Regions from separate parts of the Mediterraneibacter faecis genome, predicted to be linked through region 1. Evidence: predicted binding sites of a transcription regulator. Region 1 holds the regulator's gene; the other holds the start of a gene.

Region 1 (6,089 bases):
AAATATAAGAGAGGTACACATTATGGAAAACTGGAGGAAATACGAAAAGACTTACTTTATGCCACCTGAGCCATGTTATGACTGGGTAAAGAAAGATTCAATTGACAAAGCACCAATCTGGTGCAGTGTTGACTTGAGAGATGGTAACCAGGCACTTATCGAGCCGATGAGTCTGGATGAAAAGTTGGAATTCTTCCAGCTGCTTGTGGATGTAGGATTCAAGATGATCGAAGTCGGATTCCCAGCTGCGTCTGAGACGGAATATCAGTTTTTAAGAACATTGATCGAGCAGAACATGATTCCGGATGACGTTACGATCCAGGTTCTGACACAGGCAAGAGAGCATATTATCAGAAAAACATTTGACGCTGTCAAAGGTGCTCCACATGCTATTATCCATGTATACAATTCAACATCTGTTGCACAGAGAGAACAGGTATTTAAGAAAGATAAAGAGCAGGTAAAACAGATTGCAATTGACGGTGCAAAACTTTTGAAAGAGTTAGCAGAAGAAACAGATGGAAACTTTACGTTCCAGTACAGCCCGGAAAGTTTTCAGGGAACAGAAGTTGACTATGCCTTAGAAGTCTGCAATGCAGTTCTTGAGATCTGGCAGCCAACAGCTGACAACAAAGCAATTATCAACCTGCCTACAACAGTGGAAAATGCTATGCCTCATGTATTCGCAAGTCAGGTAGAGTATTTTAACAAGCATCTGCGCGACAGAGAGAATGTAATTCTTTCTCTGCACCCGCACAATGACAGAGGATCAGGAGTTTCAGATGCTGAGCTCGGAATCCTTGCCGGTGCTGATAAAATCGAAGGAACATTGTTCGGAAACGGAGAGAGAACAGGTAACGTAGATATTATTACACTTGCAATGAATATGTTTTCTCAGGGTGTGAATCCGGGACTTGATTTCTCTAATATGAGTGACATTTGTGAAATCTATGAACGCGTAACAAGAATGAAAGTTTCTCCGCGCCAGCCATATGCAGGAGATCTTGTATTTACAGCATTCTCCGGTTCACATCAGGATGCGATTGCGAAAGGTATGACCTGGAGAGAGGAGCATGACTGTCAGACATGGACTGTTCCATATCTCCCGATCGATCCACAGGATGTTGGCAGAAGATACGATTCCGATGTAATTCGTATTAACAGCCAGTCAGGAAAGGGTGGCGTAAACTATATCCTGAAGCAGAGCTTTGGAATCAGCTTACCGGAAAAGATGAGAGAAGAAGTCGGATATCTTATAAAAGATGTTTCCGACAAGGCTCACGAAGAACTTACACCAGACAATGTATATCATATCTTTGAAGACCATTACATCAATGCGAAACCAATTTTCAGTGTTGATGAATGCCACTTTAAACAAGAAGATGGAATTGTCGCAGAAGCAACGATTCACCACAATGGAAGCAACCGCAAGATCACAGGTGTTGGAAACGGACGTCTGGATGCTGTCAGCAATGCAATCAAGCATTATTTTGATATCGAGTTTGAACTTGCATTTTACGAGGAGCATTCTTTGACAAAAGGATCTTCTTCCAGAGCTGTTGCTTATGTCGGTGTTATTTCCAACAAGAAGCGTTACTGGGGTGTCGGAGTTGATGCCGATATTATCAAAGCATCTATTGAAGCACTCGTTGTTGCAGTGAATAAATTGGATAGCGTACAGAGATCCCAGACATGCAAGGATGAAAGATTATTAGATATTACAAATTATATTTACGCAAATTATAAAGAAGTTACATTGGACGATCTTGCTGAGAAGTTCTTCCTTTCAAAACCATATTTGTCAAAATACATTAAAGAAAAATCAGGAATGACATTTGGGGATATTCTGAAAGAAATCCGTATGAAAAAGGCAAGAGCAATGCTTAAGAGCAGCAGTGCAACTGTAGAAAGTATTGCAGAATCTGTGGGATATCAGAATGTAGAGCATTTTAACAGAACATTTAAAAAACTGTATAATATCACACCGGTACAGTATAGAAACAAACCTTGATCCCAATTCGAGTTTGACTAAATTTAAAAATGTAATCTTAAAACAAATCGCCTGACAGTTACCATAAGTAGTAGCTGTCAGGCGATTACTGTTATGCAGATTCATTATTCTGCTAATTCTTCCCACAATGCATACAATTCTTCTAATCTTGCTTCATTTGCAGCACGTTCTGTTGAAAGTTTCTGGCACTCAATAGAGTTCGAATAAACTTCCTCTTTCGTCAGTTCCTCGTCAATCTCTGTGTTGCGATCTTCAAGTTTTGCGATTTCTTCTTCTGTTTTCTTCAACTCATTTTTACGTTTACGTTCACGTGCCTGCTGTTCCTTCTGTTCCTGCCAGCTTAATTTTGAATCCGAAGCAGGAGTGGATGCAGCAGAATCACCTGAATTGGATACATTTTCTGCATTTGTTTCATTTCCAGAAGCATAAGCAAGTGTCAGTGCTTCTTTTTTCTCCAGATAATAATCGTAGTTTCCGATGTAATTAACAAATGTCTGATTCACCAGTTCAAGGATCCGGGAGGCGGTCTGATTGATAAAATAACGGTCATGGGATACATAAAGTATCGTTCCGCTGTAGTTATTTAATGCTTCTTCCAGAATTTCTTTGGAAGTAATATCCAGATGGTTGGTTGGCTCATCAAGGATTAGAAAATTTGCTTCCGAAAGCATAAGTTTGGCAAGTGATACGCGGCCTTTTTCTCCACCGCTTAATGTATGAATTTCTTTGAACACTTCATCTCCGGTAAACTGGAATGCAGCGAGTGTATTTCTGATCTGTGTATTGGTAAGATCAGGATAGTCATCAGAAATCTCATCAAAAATGGTCTTATCATCATGAAGTACGTGATGTTCCTGGTCGTAATAACCAATCGTCACTTTGGATCCAAGTGTGAATTCACCCTGATCCGCTGCAATTACCTGATTAATAATCTTTAAAAGTGTTGTCTTTCCGGTTCCATTATCACCAATCACAGCGACATGTTCGCCACGTTTGATTTCAAAACTGATATCATGGAAGAGAACCTGACTGTCAAATTGCTTTGAGAGATGTTCCACTGTAAGAACATCATTTCCGCTGATCTGCGATGGTTCCAGCGTAAAATGCATTTCTTTCGTACTGTCAACCGGTTTGTCCAATGGCGTAATCCTGTCAAGCATTTTCTCACGACTCTCTGCACGTTTGATTGATTTTTCACGATTGAAAGACTTTAATTTTTCAATAACTGCCTGCTGATGTTTGATCTCACGCTGCTGATTCATGTATTCTTTCAGCTGTGCATCTCGGATCTGCTGTTTTTTCATTGCATAATCTTTATAATTTCCAAGGTACATGCGAACCTGTGCATTATCAATCTCAACAACTTTTGTAACAACACGATTCAGGAAATAACGGTCATGAGAGACGATAAATACAGCTCCGGAATAATTGATCAGATATGTTTCCAGCCAGGCAATGGAATTCAGATCCAAGTGGTTTGTCGGCTCGTCAAGCAGGAGGATATCCGGACTTGTAAGAAGTAATTTCCCGAGAGAAACACGGGTCTTCTGACCTCCTGAAAGTGTATCTGTCTGTTTATTAAAATCATCTTCCGTAAACCCAAGTCCCTTTAATACACCTGTAATCTCGCTTTCGCAGGCATAACCGTTTCTTGCATCAAATTCGGACTGTAGACGGTTGTAGGTCTCCAGGCGGTTCTGCAATTCCTCGCCTTCCAAATGCTTCAGTTCATGTTCGATGGAACGAATCTGAGCTTCCATTGCAAAAATATCCGCTTTTGCACTTTTCACTTCCTCATAAATGGTATTTCCGGATTTTAAATCCTGACGCTGCGCAAGATAACCGAGTGTCTTTCCTTTCGCGAGAATAACATCTCCACCATCAAGAGGTTCTTCTCCGATGATCATCTTAAGGATTGTTGATTTTCCGGCGCCGTTCACACCGACAAGAGCAGCTTTCTCACGATCTTCGATATGAAAGGAGCCGTCTCGTACAATTTCGTGTTCCCCAAACGCTTTTTCTATATTGTGACATGCGAGTATCATATGTTTTCACCTCGTTTTTTGACTTCTAACATTATCATTATATAGAAAAATGTCGAAAATACAAGGAAAATATATGGATTTTAAGGGTTTTTGCAAAACAAAAGTTTGACAGAACTTTAACTCTTTTATATAATAAAGAGTAGTTTAAGAGTGGAGGGCTAAAAATTGGAACAGAGAAAGATATCACGTGCAGTCATTTCCAGACTTCCGAGATACTACAGATATCTAGGAGATCTGCTGGAGGCTGGCGTAGAGAGAATTTCATCCAGTGACCTGAGTAAGAAGATGCATGTAACGGCTTCACAGATACGTCAGGATTTGAATAATTTCGGTGGTTTCGGCCAACAGGGATACGGATACAATGTGAAATATCTTTATACAGAGATTGGCAAGATTTTGGGATTGGATAGAAGTCATAATTTTATTATCATTGGTGCCGGTAATTTAGGACAGGCACTGGCAAACTATGCTTCTTTCGAAAGAAGCGGATTTATTCTGAAAAGTCTTTTCGATGTGAATCCTCGACTGGAAGGCGTAACGATCAGAGGGATTCCTGTGCGTATGGTTGATGAACTAGAAGATTTTCTTAAGAATAATGACATTGAAATTGCTGCACTGACACTTCCAAAATCGAAAGCAATTGAAGTTGCTGATATTCTGGTAGATAACGGTGTGAAGGGAATCTGGAATTTTGCACATACGGACCTTTCCCTTCCAAAGGATGTGGTCGTTGAGAATGTACATTTATCTGACACACTGATGAAGTTATCTTACAACCTTTGTCAGCAGGATAAAGAATAGAATCTGGCAGGCTGCAAGGATGCTGCGGGACCAACCGACGAAAGGAGGTTCCGCAGCATCTGTTCATGTTAAAGGAATGTAACGGAATGTAAAGTGATAGAAAGGTCAGGCGATAAGCATGAGATATCTTCCAAATGGGAAGCAGATGAGTGAAGCTGATGCACACACAATTCATAAAATTGGGATTCCATCCCTTGTACTTATGGAACGTGCAGCACTTCAGATTGTCGAGACAATGCATAAGAAAAATATTTCCACAGAAAAAAGTCTGATTGTTTGTGGAAGCGGCAACAATGGTGGAGACGGATTTGCAGTAGCAAGGCTCTTAACCGAACAGGGAAAGCATGCAGATGTACTATTTGCAGGGAGAGAAGCTTCTTTAAGTGAAGAATGTCGATGTCAGAAACAGATTGTCGAAAATATGGGGATTTCTGTATTCACAGAATTCCCGGATGAAGAATATACTGTAATAATTGATGCTGTATTTGGTGTTGGACTCTGCCGTGAAATCACAGGACATTATAAAGATGTGATCGACTGGATGAATCTTCAGGATGCAGAAAAAGTTGCTGTTGATATTCCATCCGGAATCTGTGCTGCAACAGGAAAGATTCTTGGGACAGCATTTCGAGCCGACCTTACAGTATGTATGGCATGTGTAAAATTAGGTTGTGAGCTTTTCCCTGGCAAGTCGTATGCAGGAGAGAGCATTCCGGTTGCGATTGGAATTGATCCGAAATATTTTTCGAATCACCTGGATGTTTGTTATACCTTTGACAAAAATGATCTTGGAAAACTTCTTCCTTCGAGAATGATGAATTCGCACAAGGGAAGTTATGGAAAAGTTCTTATGATCACCGGAAGTCCCGGGATGGCTGGTGCTGCATTTTTTTCTGCCTGTGCTGCCTATACAGTTGGTGCCGGTCTAGTACAGATTTATACAGCAAGTGAAAACCGTCTGGCACTGCAGGAACTTCTTCCGGAGGCAATCATATCCTGCTATGATTCTTATGATGACAGTCAACTGTCTCATCTTCTTGACTGGGCTGATGTGGTTTGTATTGGCTGTGGACTTGGAATGGGACAGATTTCCGAAAAGATATTGAAAAATGTATTGAAAAAGGTATCTTGTCCATGTGTCATAGATGCCGATGGACTTAATTTACTGAGCAGGAATATAGAGTTATTAAATCAATGTTGTGCACCTGTGATTTTAACTCCACATATGAAAG
Region 2 (6,089 bases), 130 kb from region 1:
ATCTCCATGGTTTCGGAATGAGAACAAATACAATTTCAAGGATTTACTCTCCACAAGACGTTCGTCCGGAACATAGGAAATCGTGATCGTTGCAAAATCTGGCTGTCCGGTGATTGGGCACAGACTTGTGAATTCCGGACAGTTGAACTTGACGAAGTAATCGTTTTCAGGATGTTTATTCTGAAATGCCTCCAATACAGACGGATCATAATCCATACGATATTCTGTTTGCTGATTTCCCAATAATGTTAAATTTTCTTTTTCTCTCATTGCTTCCTCCTCTATCTCAACGCAGGGTCTTCTACGTGATTCGCCTGAAATGCTGCTGCGCGATCAATGCATGTTCCGCATTTTCCGCAAGGCTTCTCTCCACCTTCGTAACAGGACCATGTCAATTCATACGGAACTCCCAGTTCTAATCCAATCCGTACTACTTCGGCTTTGGATACATTTACAAAAGGAGCTTCTATTTTCAGCTGATGTCCGGAGCCTTCCCAGATTGCTTCATTCATCGCCTGATTGAATACAGGTGAGCAATCCGGATAAGCAAAACCGGCAGAATCATCTGCATGAGCTCCATAATAAATCACTCCACATTCCTTGCTCAGTGCGATACTTGCTGCCGAAGAAAGAAATAACCCATTTCGGAACGGTACGTATGTGCTTACAGGCTTATCGCCATTTGTTTTTGAAATCTGCTCTGCGTAACTCTCCTCCGGAATTTCTTCCGTGGACTGTTGAAGCAGTGAACAGTTGCTATATTGAAATATCTTGCTTAAATCCAGGAACAGATGCTCCACGCCATAATATTCGGCAACTGCTATTGCAGCCCTGATTTCTTTATCGTGCTTCTGTCCATAGGAAACCGAGAGTGCAATCACCTGGTCTTTCCCGTACTTTTTGATTGCCAGTCCTAATGCCGTTGTTGAATCAATTCCTCCACTAAAGAGAACTAATGCTTTCATCTCCATCACCTCACTACTTATTTATACGCCCCGTTCATTTGGATCCCAGATTACTTTATGCATCTGAATCTGCAGACGCACACCATTTAACCGATGTTTCAGCATAAATTCTACGATCTGCACTGGTTCTATGGATCCAAAAACAGGACTAAGATACACATGACACCTGTTTGTCAGATTATAAGTCTGAATCACGTCCAGTGCTTTTAACAGATCTTTCTGGCTGCCACATACAAACTTTACAGTATCATCCTTTCCTAGCAGTTCCATGTTCTCTGTTATCATATATTCTTCGCACCCGCTTGACGGTAACTTATAATCCATTGTAAATACCGGTCGTTCTTCACAAAATGCAGATAAATCAACTGCGCCATTTGTCTCAATTTCGACCTGTAAACCGGCTTGTAAAAGAAGGTGAATCAATTCTCTGATGTCTTTTTGCAGTAACGGTTCTCCACCTGTAAGTGTCACATTGCGAATTCCGGTTCCTAAAACATAATTTAAAATCTCTTCCGGGGTTTCCTCTTCATATGGGCAATCCGGTTCATTGGCCCACATAGTATCACAATAGCTACAACGCAGATTGCATCCTTTGAAACGAACAAAGACTGCCAATTCTCCTGCCCGTGTGCCTTCCCCATTAATACTGGTGAATTTTTCTACTACTTTCATCTACTCTTCCTCATAAACCGCACAATTATTCGGTGTCTCATATACTTCCACACAATGAACCTCATATCCCAATTCCGTTAATTCCTTGTAGAAATAATATGCAAAATTTTCTGCTGTGGGACGAAAGGAAACTTTCTCCAAATGAAAGTCCTCATTCTGAAGTGCAGCTACTGTTTCTGCTTTCAGTGATCCTGTCTCGTAAATCAGACTATGATCAAAGGAATCGCAAAGTTTTTTCAGATCCTTTTTCAAATTACCAAAGTCCACTACCATTCCCCGTGTCTGTCCTTCTTGCTCCAGCTCCTGACTTTTGATTTTTGCAACAACATTCCAACGATGTCCGTGGATATTTTTACATTTTCCTTCGTATTTCCATAAAAAATGCGCTGCGTCAAAACTGGCTTTTGTTTGCAAATAATACATATTTCAACTCTCCTGTATGTGAAATGTATGTACCTTTTAAGAGCTGTGTATCCTAAGCGGAGCGTTTTATATATATGGGAAAGTATTTCCTGAATATAAAAAGCTCTGCGTACTTCTTTGCACGCAGAGCCTAGAATCTTCTTAACTAGCCCTGGTTTTGTTTTTCGACAGGAAGGTACAAATGAACTGTCGGCTGTTTTTCACAGCATGAAAATTATACCACAGAAAATCAGTTTGTCAAATTGGTTTTTCTATTTTAACGAAATGGTATCCTATTTCCCATATTCTATTCTCCCAGGAAATATCTTCCGTAAGCATCTGCTGCCTTAATTGCTGCGCATACAGTCTCAGGTGTCACCTCAAATGGCATGTTATGAAGTGTATCATTCTCTGCACAGGCTGCTGTCGCAACTGCCATAAGCTTCTCGTCTGTCACTTCTGTGATACCAAGTTCTTTTAATGTAACAGGAAGTCCCAGTTCAATGCACCAATCTATAATGTCTTCCAGTTCTTCTGCCGGAATGTCTTCCAGAACAAGCTGTGTGATTGTTCCAAATGCAACTTTCTCTCCATGATACATATGATGACACTCGTCCAAAACTGTGAATCCATTATGGATTGCATGTGCTCCTGCAAGACCGCCACTCTCAAATCCGATTCCACTAAGCAATGTATTAGCTTCAATTACCTTCTCAACAGCTTTTGTGCAGGCTCCTGCTTCCAGAGCAAGTTTTGCCTTCACACCTTCATTCATCAATGTATCAAAGCACAGTTTTGCGAGTGACATCGCTGCCATAGTAACATTTCCACCAGCACAAGTTGTTGCTTCGCTAGCCTGACAGGCTCTTGCTTCAAAATAAGTTGCAAGTGCATCACCCATTCCGGAAACTGTCAGTCTGACTGGTGATTTTGCAATGATTTCTGTGTCCATCAGAACCATGTTTGGATTAGCTGGGAGGAATAAGTATTCTTCGAATACGCCTTCATCAGTATAAATAACAGAAAGTGCACTGCATGGCGCATCTGTAGATGCAATTGTCGGACAGATCAGTACCGGCACTTCTTTGTAATAAGCAACTGCTTTCGCAGTATCAAGGATCTTTCCTCCGCCAATACCAATAACAACATCACAGCCCTTTTCATTCATAACGGCTACCAAACGATTAATTTCTGTCTTGCTACATTCTCTGTTGAAATACTCATACACTGGTTCAATATCATATCCTTCAAATCCAACTTTGAGAACGTCTTCAATACGTTTATACCCCGACTCTGTGATCAGTACAAGTGCTTTTTTACCATACTTCTGAGCATATTCACCCAGCTTTTTCATCTCACCTGCACCTTGAACATATTTGCTCGGACTACATAAAATATTTGCCATTTTTGTCTGCCTCCTAAACTCTTTATTTGTATGTTATTAAATTAACAATCTAAAGATATTGTAGTCCTTATCTACAAAAGTGTCAATAAAATCCAATTGAATTTTCTGTAAGAAATCGGCTATATAATCACTACTCACAGCTGTCTGTATCAAACAACCCTTTTATTCATCTCAACGTGCAAATAGCCCCGTAAAAAATCCTCTTTTCTTCACCTGCTGAACTTCTGCTCCGCTTCTCATGATCAATGCAAACATTCCCATATTGCGAAGATCCTGCCGAAGGTTCACTGCCTGCCCCTCTGCCAAACCGTCTTTTACCAGGAAAGGCGTATCATTCAGACTCACATTCTTCGGGAAATCATATTTTCTCGCGATGCTTACAAACTCTGACCTCTTTCCGATGTAATCAACCATACTTCCAAGCGCGATCACCTGTTTTGAAGGATACACCGATGGCTCTACTTCATACACTTCTTTTTCATCACCGACTGGTTCAAACTTATATTTTGCTGTATAGAAATCCAGTGCCTCCTCAATATAAGAACACGCCTCTCCGTCAAGCTCTTCATACAAAACACACGGCAAACTTGCTACAATTCTTCTTGTTTCTGTTTTTTCCATTCCTGTTAAAATCTGCAGAAATTTAGCAACTTCCAATTCTTTTCCGTTACAATCAATTAATGTTACTTTATAAAATAGTTCTTTGTTTATCATAGCCTTGCTCCATTTTCATTTTTTATAACAAAAATTTTATTTTATTATAACTGAAACAGGGTGATACTGTCTACAGATTTTCTGTTTACAGCACCACCCTGTATTTTACTTATTTTCTCACTGAATAAAATTTAAAAATTCTCAGATTTCATTTCCAGCCTGATATCCGCTGCGGATTGCTGCTGAGATATCTGCTGTTCTCTCACCGCTACAGTCTCCAACATATACAAATGGAACTGTCAGCTTACTGTCGTCGAAGAGATTCTTCTTAGACCCAAGTGCATTCACAATTGTATCAGCTTCAATTGTAACCTCTGACTCGTCTTTTGTATTCACAGCATGAATCACATTATTCTCGATGGAATTCACTCTTGTATTCACATACTCTTTTACATCGTGTTCTTCAAAGTCTTTTTTGATCAGTGGCATTACTGTCTCGGATTCTCCTGTTGCAATCTGATCCAGCATCTCGACAATGCTTACTTTGAGACCTTTCTGTGCAAGGAATTCTGCTGTTTCAGTTCCAACTAATCCTCCGCCAAGTACTGCACATGCTCCACTCACTTCGCATCCTACAAGAACATCCCAGGCAGAAACAACATTGCTGTCTGTAACAGACATTGGAAGATCCATGTTATGCGCACCGATAGCAAGAATTACATGATCAAACTTATTCAGCTCTTCACAATCTGCTTCTGTATTTAATTTCACATCCACAGAGAGTTCCGGGAGAATCTTCTCATAATATTCAATAGATCTTAAAATCTCGCTCTTTCTTGGCGGAACTGCTGCCAAATGAATCTGTCCACCAATCTTATCTGATTTCTCAAATACGGTTACTTCATGTCCACGTTTTGCTGCAACTCTTGCTGCCTCAAGTCCGGCGATTCCGGCACCTACAACTGCAACCTTTTTCTTCTCGTCTGCAGGTTTGATAAATATAGTTCCTTCGTTTCCGTTCTCTGCATTTAATACGCAGGAAATGTATTTACGTCCCTGAATTGCATCTACGCATCCTTTATTACAGTTCAAGCATTCTCTGATGCACTCTCCGGATATAGCTTTATTGGCAATATCTGCATCTGCAAGCATGGAACGTCCATAAGCTACGATATCGGCATCTCCGTCTTCGAGGATCTTCTCTCCTGCTTCTAAGCTGACAACACGACCAACTGTTGCAACCGGAACGGATACCAGTTTTTTCACTTCTCTGGCTACCGGAAGTGTCCAGTTATATGGAACATCTCCCATTGGCGGGATTGTATCTCCCATATTTCCTGTATGGTTCGCCTGAGCAACCTGGATCATATCGATTCCTGCCTCTTCAAGCATCTTGGCAAAACGGATTCCTTCTTCTGCCTCAAGTCCACCTTTTCCACGAAGTGTTCCATCTGGATTTACGGTGATGATTGGCAACTTGTACTCGATCATAAGATCCGGTGCTGCTTCTTTAATTGCTGCTACTACTTCGAGTGCATATCTTGTACGGTTCTCAAGACTTCCCCCGTACTGATCTTCTCTGTGATTCAGAATTTTTGAGCAAAGGGAACCAAGAAGACGATCTCCATGTACTTCAATCGCATCGATTCCTGCTTTCTGCGCCTTTGCTGCACATGCAGCGATACTGTTTTTAATATCTTCTAACTGTTCAACCGTTGCCTCTGTTACAAAATGCTGCATATCATGATGAAGTTTTGCATAAGCGCCTTTCGTAAGTCTGTCGCATTCTTCCATCTGTTTCTTTGCTTCTTCTGCGTTTCCCTCTGCCTGTGCTTTTGCCGCAGCCTGTCTTGCAATACCTGCCTCCATGATCATGCGTCCAACTCCAGGAACATCATACTCCGGATGGAATAACTGAAGTGCAAGCTTACAGTCATACTTATGTAATGTGTCTGCCAGATTTTTATATACCGGAATCTGGCTGTCATCAT

What was found. The regulator Rex, encoded in region 1, represses fermentation and respiration genes when NADH is low (regulators of the CRP and FNR family bind a similar motif). The targets are predictions, from matches to a motif close to ATTGTTAANTANTTAACAAT.
Region 2: a site for Rex is predicted at 3,474-3,493, ahead of ACZ47Z_RS08845 (glycerol dehydrogenase). Genes of this name have one in related genera too.

The regions. Positions count from the first base shown of each region.
Region 1 covers NZ_AP043803.1:1,736,981-1,743,069, reverse strand. The annotation lists gene ACZ47Z_RS08220 (2-isopropylmalate synthase) at 23-2,011, shown strand; gene ACZ47Z_RS08215 (ABC-F family ATP-binding cassette domain-containing protein) at 2,116-4,056, opposite strand; gene ACZ47Z_RS08210 (redox-sensing transcriptional repressor Rex) at 4,222-4,857, shown strand; gene ACZ47Z_RS08205 (bifunctional ADP-dependent NAD(P)H-hydrate dehydratase/NAD(P)H-hydrate epimerase) at 4,976-6,089, shown strand, end outside.
Region 2 covers NZ_AP043803.1:1,867,970-1,874,058, forward strand. The annotation lists gene queF (preQ(1) synthase) at 1-270, opposite strand, end outside; gene queC (7-cyano-7-deazaguanine synthase QueC) at 282-965, opposite strand; gene queE (putative 7-carboxy-7-deazaguanine synthase QueE) at 987-1,637, opposite strand; gene queD (6-carboxytetrahydropterin synthase QueD) at 1,638-2,060, opposite strand; gene ACZ47Z_RS08845 (glycerol dehydrogenase) at 2,347-3,444, opposite strand; gene ACZ47Z_RS08850 (hypothetical protein) at 3,616-4,158, opposite strand; gene bilR (bilirubin reductase, long form) at 4,300-6,089, opposite strand, start outside.